DNA from 2 places in the Modicisalibacter sp. 'Wilcox' genome. Region 1 is predicted to be linked to the other one. Evidence: predicted binding sites of a transcription regulator. Region 1 holds the regulator's gene; the other holds the start of a gene.
The links. The regulator sigma-54, encoded in region 1, starts transcription at its own class of promoters, with help from an activator protein. The targets are predictions, from matches to a motif close to TGGCACNNNNNTTGCTNT.
Positions count from the first base shown of each region.

Region 2: G7A98_RS10505 (P-II family nitrogen regulator) is a predicted target of sigma-54. The motif match lies at 2,424-2,441, and genes of this name have one in related genera.

Region 1 is NZ_WNXF01000012.1:44,814-49,022, reverse strand. Features, by position in the region: gene rapZ (RNase adapter RapZ) at 1-757, opposite strand, end outside; gene ptsN (PTS IIA-like nitrogen regulatory protein PtsN) at 804-1,292, opposite strand; gene raiA (ribosome-associated translation inhibitor RaiA) at 1,304-1,612, opposite strand; gene G7A98_RS11855 (RNA polymerase factor sigma-54) at 1,728-3,137, opposite strand; gene lptB (LPS export ABC transporter ATP-binding protein) at 3,252-3,977, opposite strand; gene lptA (lipopolysaccharide transport periplasmic protein LptA) at 4,000-4,209, opposite strand, start outside.
Region 2 is NZ_WNXF01000010.1:40,620-44,828, forward strand. Features, by position in the region: gene G7A98_RS10490 (ferredoxin--NADP reductase) at 1-24, shown strand, start outside; gene G7A98_RS10495 (P-II family nitrogen regulator) at 272-610, opposite strand; gene G7A98_RS10500 (ammonium transporter) at 774-2,018, opposite strand; gene G7A98_RS10505 (P-II family nitrogen regulator) at 2,044-2,382, opposite strand; gene G7A98_RS10510 (accessory factor UbiK family protein) at 2,692-3,096, shown strand; gene G7A98_RS10515 (YifB family Mg chelatase-like AAA ATPase) at 3,221-4,209, shown strand, end outside.

The DNA of each region.
Region 1 (4,209 bases):
TGCAGCCGATGGCCACGGTCAGGTAGCTGCGATTGCTGGCCTGGTAGGCCGGCAGCCAGCGATCGAGCCAGGTGTGGACATCGTCCTGCATGGCGATGACGTCGGGGTAGCCCTCGAGAAAGTCGACGATCTCCGGGTCGCGGCCGTTGAACTGGCGAAGCCGGGGGTCCCAGTAGGGGTTGGGCAGGCAGCGGGCGTCGAAGACGATATCGGCATCGAGTGGTACGCCGCGCTTGAAGCCGAAGGACTCGAAGGTCAGGGTGAGCTGGCCGCTGCGGTGATGGGCGACCTGTTCGGCGATGCGTCCACGCAGCTCGTGCACCGACAGCTGGGAGGTGTCGATGACGAGGTCGGCGAGGTCACGGATGCCCGACAGGGCCTGCTCCTCGGATTCGACGGCTTCCGCCAGGGTCATCTCGGTGTCCCGGGTCAGCGGGTGGCGGCGCCGCGTGGCCGAGTAGCGCTCGAGCAGGATCTTGTCCTCGGAGGTCAGGTAGACCACCTGACAGTCGAGGCCGCGGGCGCGCAGGGTCTCGAGCAGCCCGGGAAATCGCTCGAGGGCGGTGGGCACGTTGCGGGCATCGATGCTCACGGCGATGCTGGAGCGGCGGGCATCGTCCTGACGGAGTTCGTCGATCAGGGGGTCGAGGAGCATGGCCGGCAGGTTGTCGATGGCATAGAAGCCCAGGTCCTCGAGGGCCTGAAGCGCGATCGACTTGCCGGAACCGGAACGACCGCTGATGATCACGAGCTGCATCGCGGCGGCTCTCCTGATGGCGGTGAAACGCGAGACACGGATCCGGCTACCCGGGTGTCTCGCCGGGGGCGTTTTCCTGGCGGCGGATGGCCTCGAGCAGTATCTCGTAGAGTTCGCGCTGGCTCTCGCTGCGACGCAGGCGGGCGCGGATGGTGGCATCGTTCATGATGCCGGCCACCTGGCCCAGCAGGGCAAGGTGGGTGTCGTCCGCCTCCTCGGGCACCAGCAGCACGAAGATCAGGTCGACCGGTTCGCCGTCGACGGCATCGAAGTCGATGGGTTCCTGCAGCTTGAGGAAGCCGGCGATCGGTGCCTTGCAGTGTGGGTTGCGCGCATGGGGAATCGCCACGCCGTTGCCGATCCCGGTGCTGCCCAGCCGCTCGCGGCCGATCAGGCGGCTGAAGACTTCCTGGCTGTCCAGGCTCGGCGTGTTCTGCGCGATGAAGGTGCTGAAGAATTCCAGCACGCGCTTCTTGCTCCCCCCGGGCACCGCGAAGAGCGTGCGCTCGGGGGGCAGGATGGCTTCCAGTGTCATGATGGGCGGAGTCAGCGAGCCCCGGCGCCTTGCGCGCGGGCCTGAGCCTTTTCCTTGTGCTTGACGAGTTGGCGATCGAGCTTGTCGGCGAGGGCGTCGATGGCGGCGTACATGTCGCCGTTCTCGGCTTCGGCGTGCAAGTCGGCACCGGCAGCGTGGAGGGTACAGGCAGCCTGGTGACGTTCCTTCTCGATCGAGAGGGTCACCTGAACCGTCGTGATGTTGTCGTAATGGCGCTCGAGACGCGTCAGTTTCTCGTTGACGTAGTCACGCAATGCATCCGTCAGTTCGACGTGATGGCCGGTGATGTTCGCTTGCATGGACACGCTCCTGTTCCGGCGGGTGGTGGCTCGATTGTAACCCTTTTTGCAGCTTAGCAAACCCCCGGGAGACGCCGATAGGCAGATGCGTCGACGCTGGTGTCCGAGGGCCTTTTCAGGCTAGTCGCTTGCGCTCGCTGGAGGAAGGGATACCCATGGCCTCGCGGTACTTGGCGACGGTGCGGCGGGCCACCTTGATGCCGTCCGCGGCCAGCAGGTCGACCAGCTTGCTGTCCGAGAGCGGCTTGCGCGGAGGCTCCTCGCCGATCAGCTTCTTGAGCCGGGCGCGGATGGCGGTGCTGGAGTGGGCGTCGCCCTCGCCGCCGACATGGCTCGAGAAGAAGTACTTGAGCTCGAAGACACCGCGCGGCGTGTGGATGAACTTCTGGGTGGTCACCCGGGAGATGGTGGATTCGTGCATCTCCACCGCCTGGGCGATATCGGCCAGGATCAGGGGCTTCATGGCCTCCTCGCCCTGGTCGAGGAAGTCCAGCTGCCGGGTCATGATCTCGCGTCCCACCTTGAGCAGGGTGTCGTTGCGGCTGGAAAGGCTCTTGATCAGCCAGCGTGCCTCCTGCAGGTGCTGCTTCATGAAGGTGTTGTCGTCGCTCTTGTCGGCGCGGCGGATCAGGGCGGCATAGTCGGGCTGGATGCGCAGGCGGGGCAGCGCCTCGGGGTTGAGTTCGATGCGCCAGCCGTCGCGGGTGCGGCGCGCCAGCAGGTCGGGGATCACGTAGTCGTTGCCGGAGGCGTCGAAGGCCTGGCCGGGGCGCGGGTCGAGGGTGCGGATCAGCGCGATCACGCTGTCGAGCTGGGCGTCGTCGAGCCGCAGCCGGCGCTTGAGCAGCTTGCGGTCGTCGGCGGCCAGTGCCTCGAGGAACTGCCGGACCAGCCGTCGGGCCTGGGGCAGCAGAGGGGTGTCGTCGGGCAGGACGCCGAGCTGCAGCAGCAGGCATTCGCGCAGATCGCGGGCCAGCACGCCGGTAGGGTCGAACTGCTGCAGGCGCATCAGCACCGCTTCCACCTCGGGGGCGCGCAGGCCCGCGAGCCCCTGGGCACGCAGGCCGTCGACGAGGGCGTCGACCGGATCGGTCAGGTAGCCGTCGGCATCGACCGCGTCGATCAGGGTCTCGGCGATGAGGATTTCGCGCTCTCCCAGGCCGGCCATGGCAAGCTGCCAGGCGAGGTGATCCTGCAGGCTTTCGCCGGCGGCATTGCGCTCGAGGTCCGGCCCCTCGTCGCTGCGCCCGCCGGAAGCAAAGTCCTGATAGGTGTCGGACCAGTCACTGTCGACGGCCAGTTCATCGGGGATGTCCTGGTTCCAGTCGTCCTCGGCCGCTTCGCTGACCGCGGTCTCGCCGAATTCCTCCTCCATCTCCAGCATGGGGTTGGACTCGAGCGCCTGCTGAATTTCCTGGCGGAGGTCCAGCGTCGACAGCTGCAGCAACTGGATGGCCTGCTGCAGCTGGGGCGTCATGGTCAGCTGCGTGCCGACCCTGAGCTGCAACGTGGGTTTCATAGCCATGACATGCCTACTTCGCTGACGGATTCGGGGATACCGTATCCCGGCCCCTCTTGCCTTGCAAGTAAATAAGCAATAAGTGTGCCACAAGGTGGCGGGCGCGGTGCGCCCTGCGGGCTAGAGCCGGAATTCGTGGCCCAGGTAGACCTCGCGGACCTTTTCACTGGCCAGGATCGCCTCGGCGCCGCCTTCGGCGATGATCTGGCCGTCGCCGACGATGTAGGCCTTGTCGCAGATGTCCAGGGTCTCGCGGACGTTGTGATCGGTGATCAGGATGCCGATGCCGCGGTCGCGCAGCTGGCGGATGATGCTCTTGATCTCGCCCACCGAGATGGGGTCGACGCCGGCGAAGGGTTCGTCGAGCAGGATGAAGGCCGGCTCGGTGGCCAGCGAGCGGGCGATTTCCACGCGACGCCGCTCGCCGCCGGACAGGCTCATGCCCGGATTGTCGCGGATGTGGCCGATATGGAACTCCTCGAGCAGCTGCTCGAGCTGCGCCCGGCGGCCCGCCCTGTCGAGGTCCCGGCGGGTCTCGAGAATGGCCATGATGTTGTCGGCCACCGACAGCTTGCGGAAGATCGAGGCTTCCTGGGGCAGGTAGCCGATGCCGGCGCGGGCACGCTGGTGCATGGGCGCACGGCTCAGGTCCAGGTCGTCGATCGCCACCTCGCCGGCATCGGCACGCACCAGGCCGACGATCATGTAGAACGAGGTGGTCTTGCCCGCTCCGTTGGGGCCGAGCAGGCCGACGATGCTGCCCTGGCCGATGGTCAGGCTGATGTCCTGGACCACACGGCGGCTCTTGTAGCTCTTGGCGAGATGGCGGGCGACAAGGGTCTTCATGCTATTCCTCGAAGCGGCGGGTTCACGGCGACGACTTGGGTGTCAGGGTCATGCGCACCCGCTGGCCATCGCTGCCCTGCGCGCTGGAGCGGGCCTGGACCTTGCGGCTGTCGAGGTAGTACTCGACGTAGGCGCCGTTGAAGGTGTCCCGGGCCTTGTGAAGCTCGGCGTTGCCGATCAGCTCGACCCGGCGCTCGCCGGCATGGTAGACGACGGTGTTGCCCCAGCCCTT
Region 2 (4,209 bases), on a different contig from region 1:
GAGCGCGCCTTCGTCGAGAAGTAAGCCCCGGCTTCGCCGGGAGCGGTAAGCCACAAGCGCGACACGGAAATAAAGAACGCCCCCATGACAAGGTCATGGGGGCGTTGTTGTTCGGGATGGATGCGAGCGGCAGTTTGGTCTGAAAAGTCGGCGAGCGATGGCCAGACAAGGCAAAAATCAGCGAAAAAGCGGAGTTTACGCGGAGTAAATGAGCATTTTGAGCTGATTTTTAACGCCGTATGGCCGAGCGTAGCCAGTTTTCAGGCCGAACTCAGACCGCGTCCTTGCCCGTCTCGCCCGTGCGGATGCGAATCACCTGCTCCAGCGGCGAGACGAAGATCTTGCCGTCGCCGATCTTGCCGGTGTTGGAGACGCTGGTGATCGCCTCGATGACCTGTTCGGTCATGCTGTCGTCGACGGCGACCTCGAGCTTGACCTTGGGCAGGAAGTCGACGACGTATTCGGCGCCCCGATACAGCTCGGTGTGGCCCTTCTGGCGACCAAAGCCCTTGACCTCGGTCACGGTAATGCCCTGCACGCCGATCTCGGAGAGCGACTCGCGGACATCGTCCAGCTTGAACGGCTTGATGATGGCTGTCACCAGTTTCATCGTCTTGACTCCTCGCCTTGGGGCGGGGCCGGCACGCGGAGGCCGGCCCCGGATTGCGTCGGTATTGTTGCCCTAAAGCATACACCGCTCGTTGGGCGAATAAAAAAGACCCCCCGAAGGGGGCCAGGTGGAGCACGCCAGCTCACTCGGTGTGTCGGCGGCGTTACTGGTTGCCGCCGACGGTAAACTCCGGATAGGCCTCCAGCCCGCACTCGGCCAGGTCGACCCCTTCGTATTCTTCTTCCTCGCTGACCCGGATGCCCATGACTGCCTTGAGGATCAGCCATACCACCAGGCTGGCGAGGAACACCCAGGCGAAGATGCCGATCACCCCGATCAGCTGGGCGCCGAAGGTCGCCTCGCCGTTGGACAGCGGCACCGCCATCACGCCCCAGATGCCGGCCACGCCGTGGGCGGAGATCGCGCCCACCGGGTCATCGATGCGCAGCTTGTCGAGGGTCACGATCGAGGCCACCACCAGCAGGCCGCCGATGGCACCGATCAGCGTCGCGCCCAGGGCGGTGGGGGAGAGCGGGTCGGCGGTGATGGCCACCAGGCCGGCGATCGCCCCGTTGAGCGCCATGGTCAGGTCCGCCTTGCGGAACCAGAGCTTGGCCAGGATCAGCGCGGCGATCACGCCGCCTGCCGCCGCGGCATTGGTGTTGACCAGTACCTGCGCCATGTGGTTCGCCGAGGTCACGTCGGAGAGCTTCAGCTCGGAGCCGCCGTTGAAGCCGAACCAGCCCATCCACAGGATGAAGGTGCCGAGCGTGGCCAGCGGCATGTTGGCGCCGGGAATGGCGAAGATGGCGCCGTTCTTGCCGTACTTGCCCTTGCGCGGGCCGAGTACCAGCACCCCGGCCAGCGCCGCGGCGGCCCCGGCGAGGTGCACGATGCCGGAACCGGCATAGTCGGAGTAGCCCAGCTCGTTCAGCCAGCCGCCGCCCCAGGTCCAGTAGCCCTCGACCGGGTAGATGACGGCGGTCATCACCACCGCGAAGGCCAGGAAGGCCCACAGCTTCATGCGTTCGGCCACGGCGCCGGAGACGATCGACATGGCGGTCGCCACGAAGACCACCTGGAAGAAGAAGTCGGCGCGGGCGGAATAGTAGGGGGCGTCGTCACCGCCGGCCAGCACCGCGTCCACACCGTGCTCGTTGCCCAGCAGCACGCCGAGGTTGGGCAAAAAACCGCCGGCATCGCTCGAGTACATCAGGTAGTAGCCCACGAGCAGGTACATGGTGCAGGCGATGGCGAACAGCACGACGTTCTTGGTGAGGATCTCCGCGGTGTTCTTCGAGCGTACCAGGCCAGCCTCCAGCATCGCGAAGCCGGCGGCCATCCACATGACCAGCACCCCGCAGATGAGGAAGTAGAAGGTATCGAGCGCGTAGTTGAGCTCTGTCATCGTTGTTGTCTCCTTGTCCTGCGTCTCAGACGGCGTCGGGGCCCCGTTCGCCGGTACGAATCCGGATCACGTCCTCCAGCGGCGTGACGAACAGCTTGCCGTCGCCGATCTTGCCGCTGTTGGCGGCGGCTCGGATGGCCTCGAGCACGCTGTCCACCCGGTCGTCGTCGAGGGCGATCTCGATCTTCACCTTGGGCAGGAAGTCCACGACATACTCGGCGCCGCGATACAGCTCCGTATGCCCCTTCTGGCGACCGAAGCCCTTCACCTCGGTGACGGTGATGCCCTGCACCCCGTTGTCGGCCAGGGACTCGCGCACATCGTCGAGCTTGAAGGGTTTTATAATGGCGGTGATGAGTTTCATCCCTTGCGTCTCCTTGTGGTCGGCTGGCGCCTGAAAGCGATAACGCGAAGGATGTGCCACCTTTGTTTTTGTTGATTGAAAACAGTGAGATGAATTGTTTTCGCCACCGATTTAGAGGCGCATCGGGATGACATGCTGCAACGCAGCGCACCATTCTGGTGCCGGTGGTGACGACCGGCGCATCACCCTGGCGCACGTGGCGTCGAGCGCTCGCGACCCGCCCTGACATGACCGGAAGCGGGCGGCACAGGCTGGTGCAGGCGAAAGGTGCGTTGCGTATGCTGGAGACACCCTTGGAAGGAGAGACCCATGATCCCCAACGACCGTATCAGCCGCCTCGCCCAGCAGCTCGGCGAGCGGCTGCAGGATGCTTCCCATGCGCCGGAGGATATCCAGCGCAACGTGCACAACGTGATGCGCGGTGCCTTCGAGCGCATGGAACTGGTGACCCGCGAGGACTTCGACATCCTCATGGACGTGCTGCAGCGCACCCGTTCCCGTGTCGAGGCCCTCGAGAAGCAGGTCGCCGCGCTGGAGGCGTCGCTGGACGCCGAGACGCCCTCGGCCGAGAGCGCCGCCCCGGTGTCCGCCGGCGAGACGGCGACCGCTCCCGCGCCGGATGACGCCACGTCGGAGCGCGAGTCCGCCGGAACCGGCGAGGCCGCCGCGGCGGATGAGCCCCGGCCCGCGGACGACGACTCGGCGTCGCGTTGAGCCACGCCCTTGCCGATGACGGCCCGATCTGTATCAATGAATGCTGAATCAACAGATTCTTAAGTAGCGAGCCGGGCACTGCCGGTCCGGCTCGCGGCCACGTCGTCGGATCAAGGAGCCGCCCATGGCACTCGCTCTCGTTCATACACGCGCCGGGCTGGGGCTCGAGGCGCCGGAGGTGCTGGTCGAGGTGCACCTGGCCAACGGCCTGCCGGGCATGACGCTGGTCGGCCTGCCGGAAACCGCCGTGCGCGAGAGCCGCGAGCGGGTGCGCAGCGCCCTGACCAATGCCGGGTTCGACTTTCCCACCACGCGGCGCATCACCGTCAACCTGGCGCCGGCGGACCTGCCCAAGGAGGGCGGCCGCTTCGACCTGCCGATCGCGCTGGGTATCCTGGCGGCCTCCGAGCAGATCCCCGTCGCGTCGCTCGAGTCCGTGGAGTGCCTCGGCGAACTGGCCCTCGACGGGCGGCTGCGCCCGGTCTCCGGCGTGCTGCCCGCCGCCCTGGCGGCGCGCCGTGCCGAGCGGACCCTGCTGCTGCCCGAGGACAACGCCGACGAGGCCGCGCTGGCCGAGGGGCTGACGGTGCAGGCGGCAGGGCACCTGAGCGAGGTGGTCGCGCACCTGCTGGGGCAGGCCACGCTGCCGGCCCACACCCTCACGGCACCGACCCCGTCCCGGGCGCCGCTGGCGGATCTCGCCGAGGTGCGTGGCCAGCATCAGGCGCGCCGCGCGCTGGAGGTGGCGGCGGCGGGCGGGCACAACCTGTTGTTTGCCGGTCCGCCGGGCACCGGCAAGACCATGCTCGCCAGCCGCCTGCCGGGCATCCTGCCGCCGCTGTCGGCGGACGAGGCGCTCGAGGTGGCCTCGGTGCGCTCGGTCTGCGGGCTCGACCTGCTGGCGCAGTGGGGGCAGCGTCCCTTCCGCTCGCCGCACCACACCGCCAGCGGCGCGGCGCTGGTGGGCGGCGGTTCGCGGCCGCGGCCCGGCGAGATTTCGCTGGCCCACCACGGGGTGCTGTTTCTCGACGAGCTGCCGCAGTTCGACCGCGGCGTGCTGGAGGTGATGCGCGAGCCGCTGGAGTCCGGCGAGATCCACATCGCCCGGGCCAG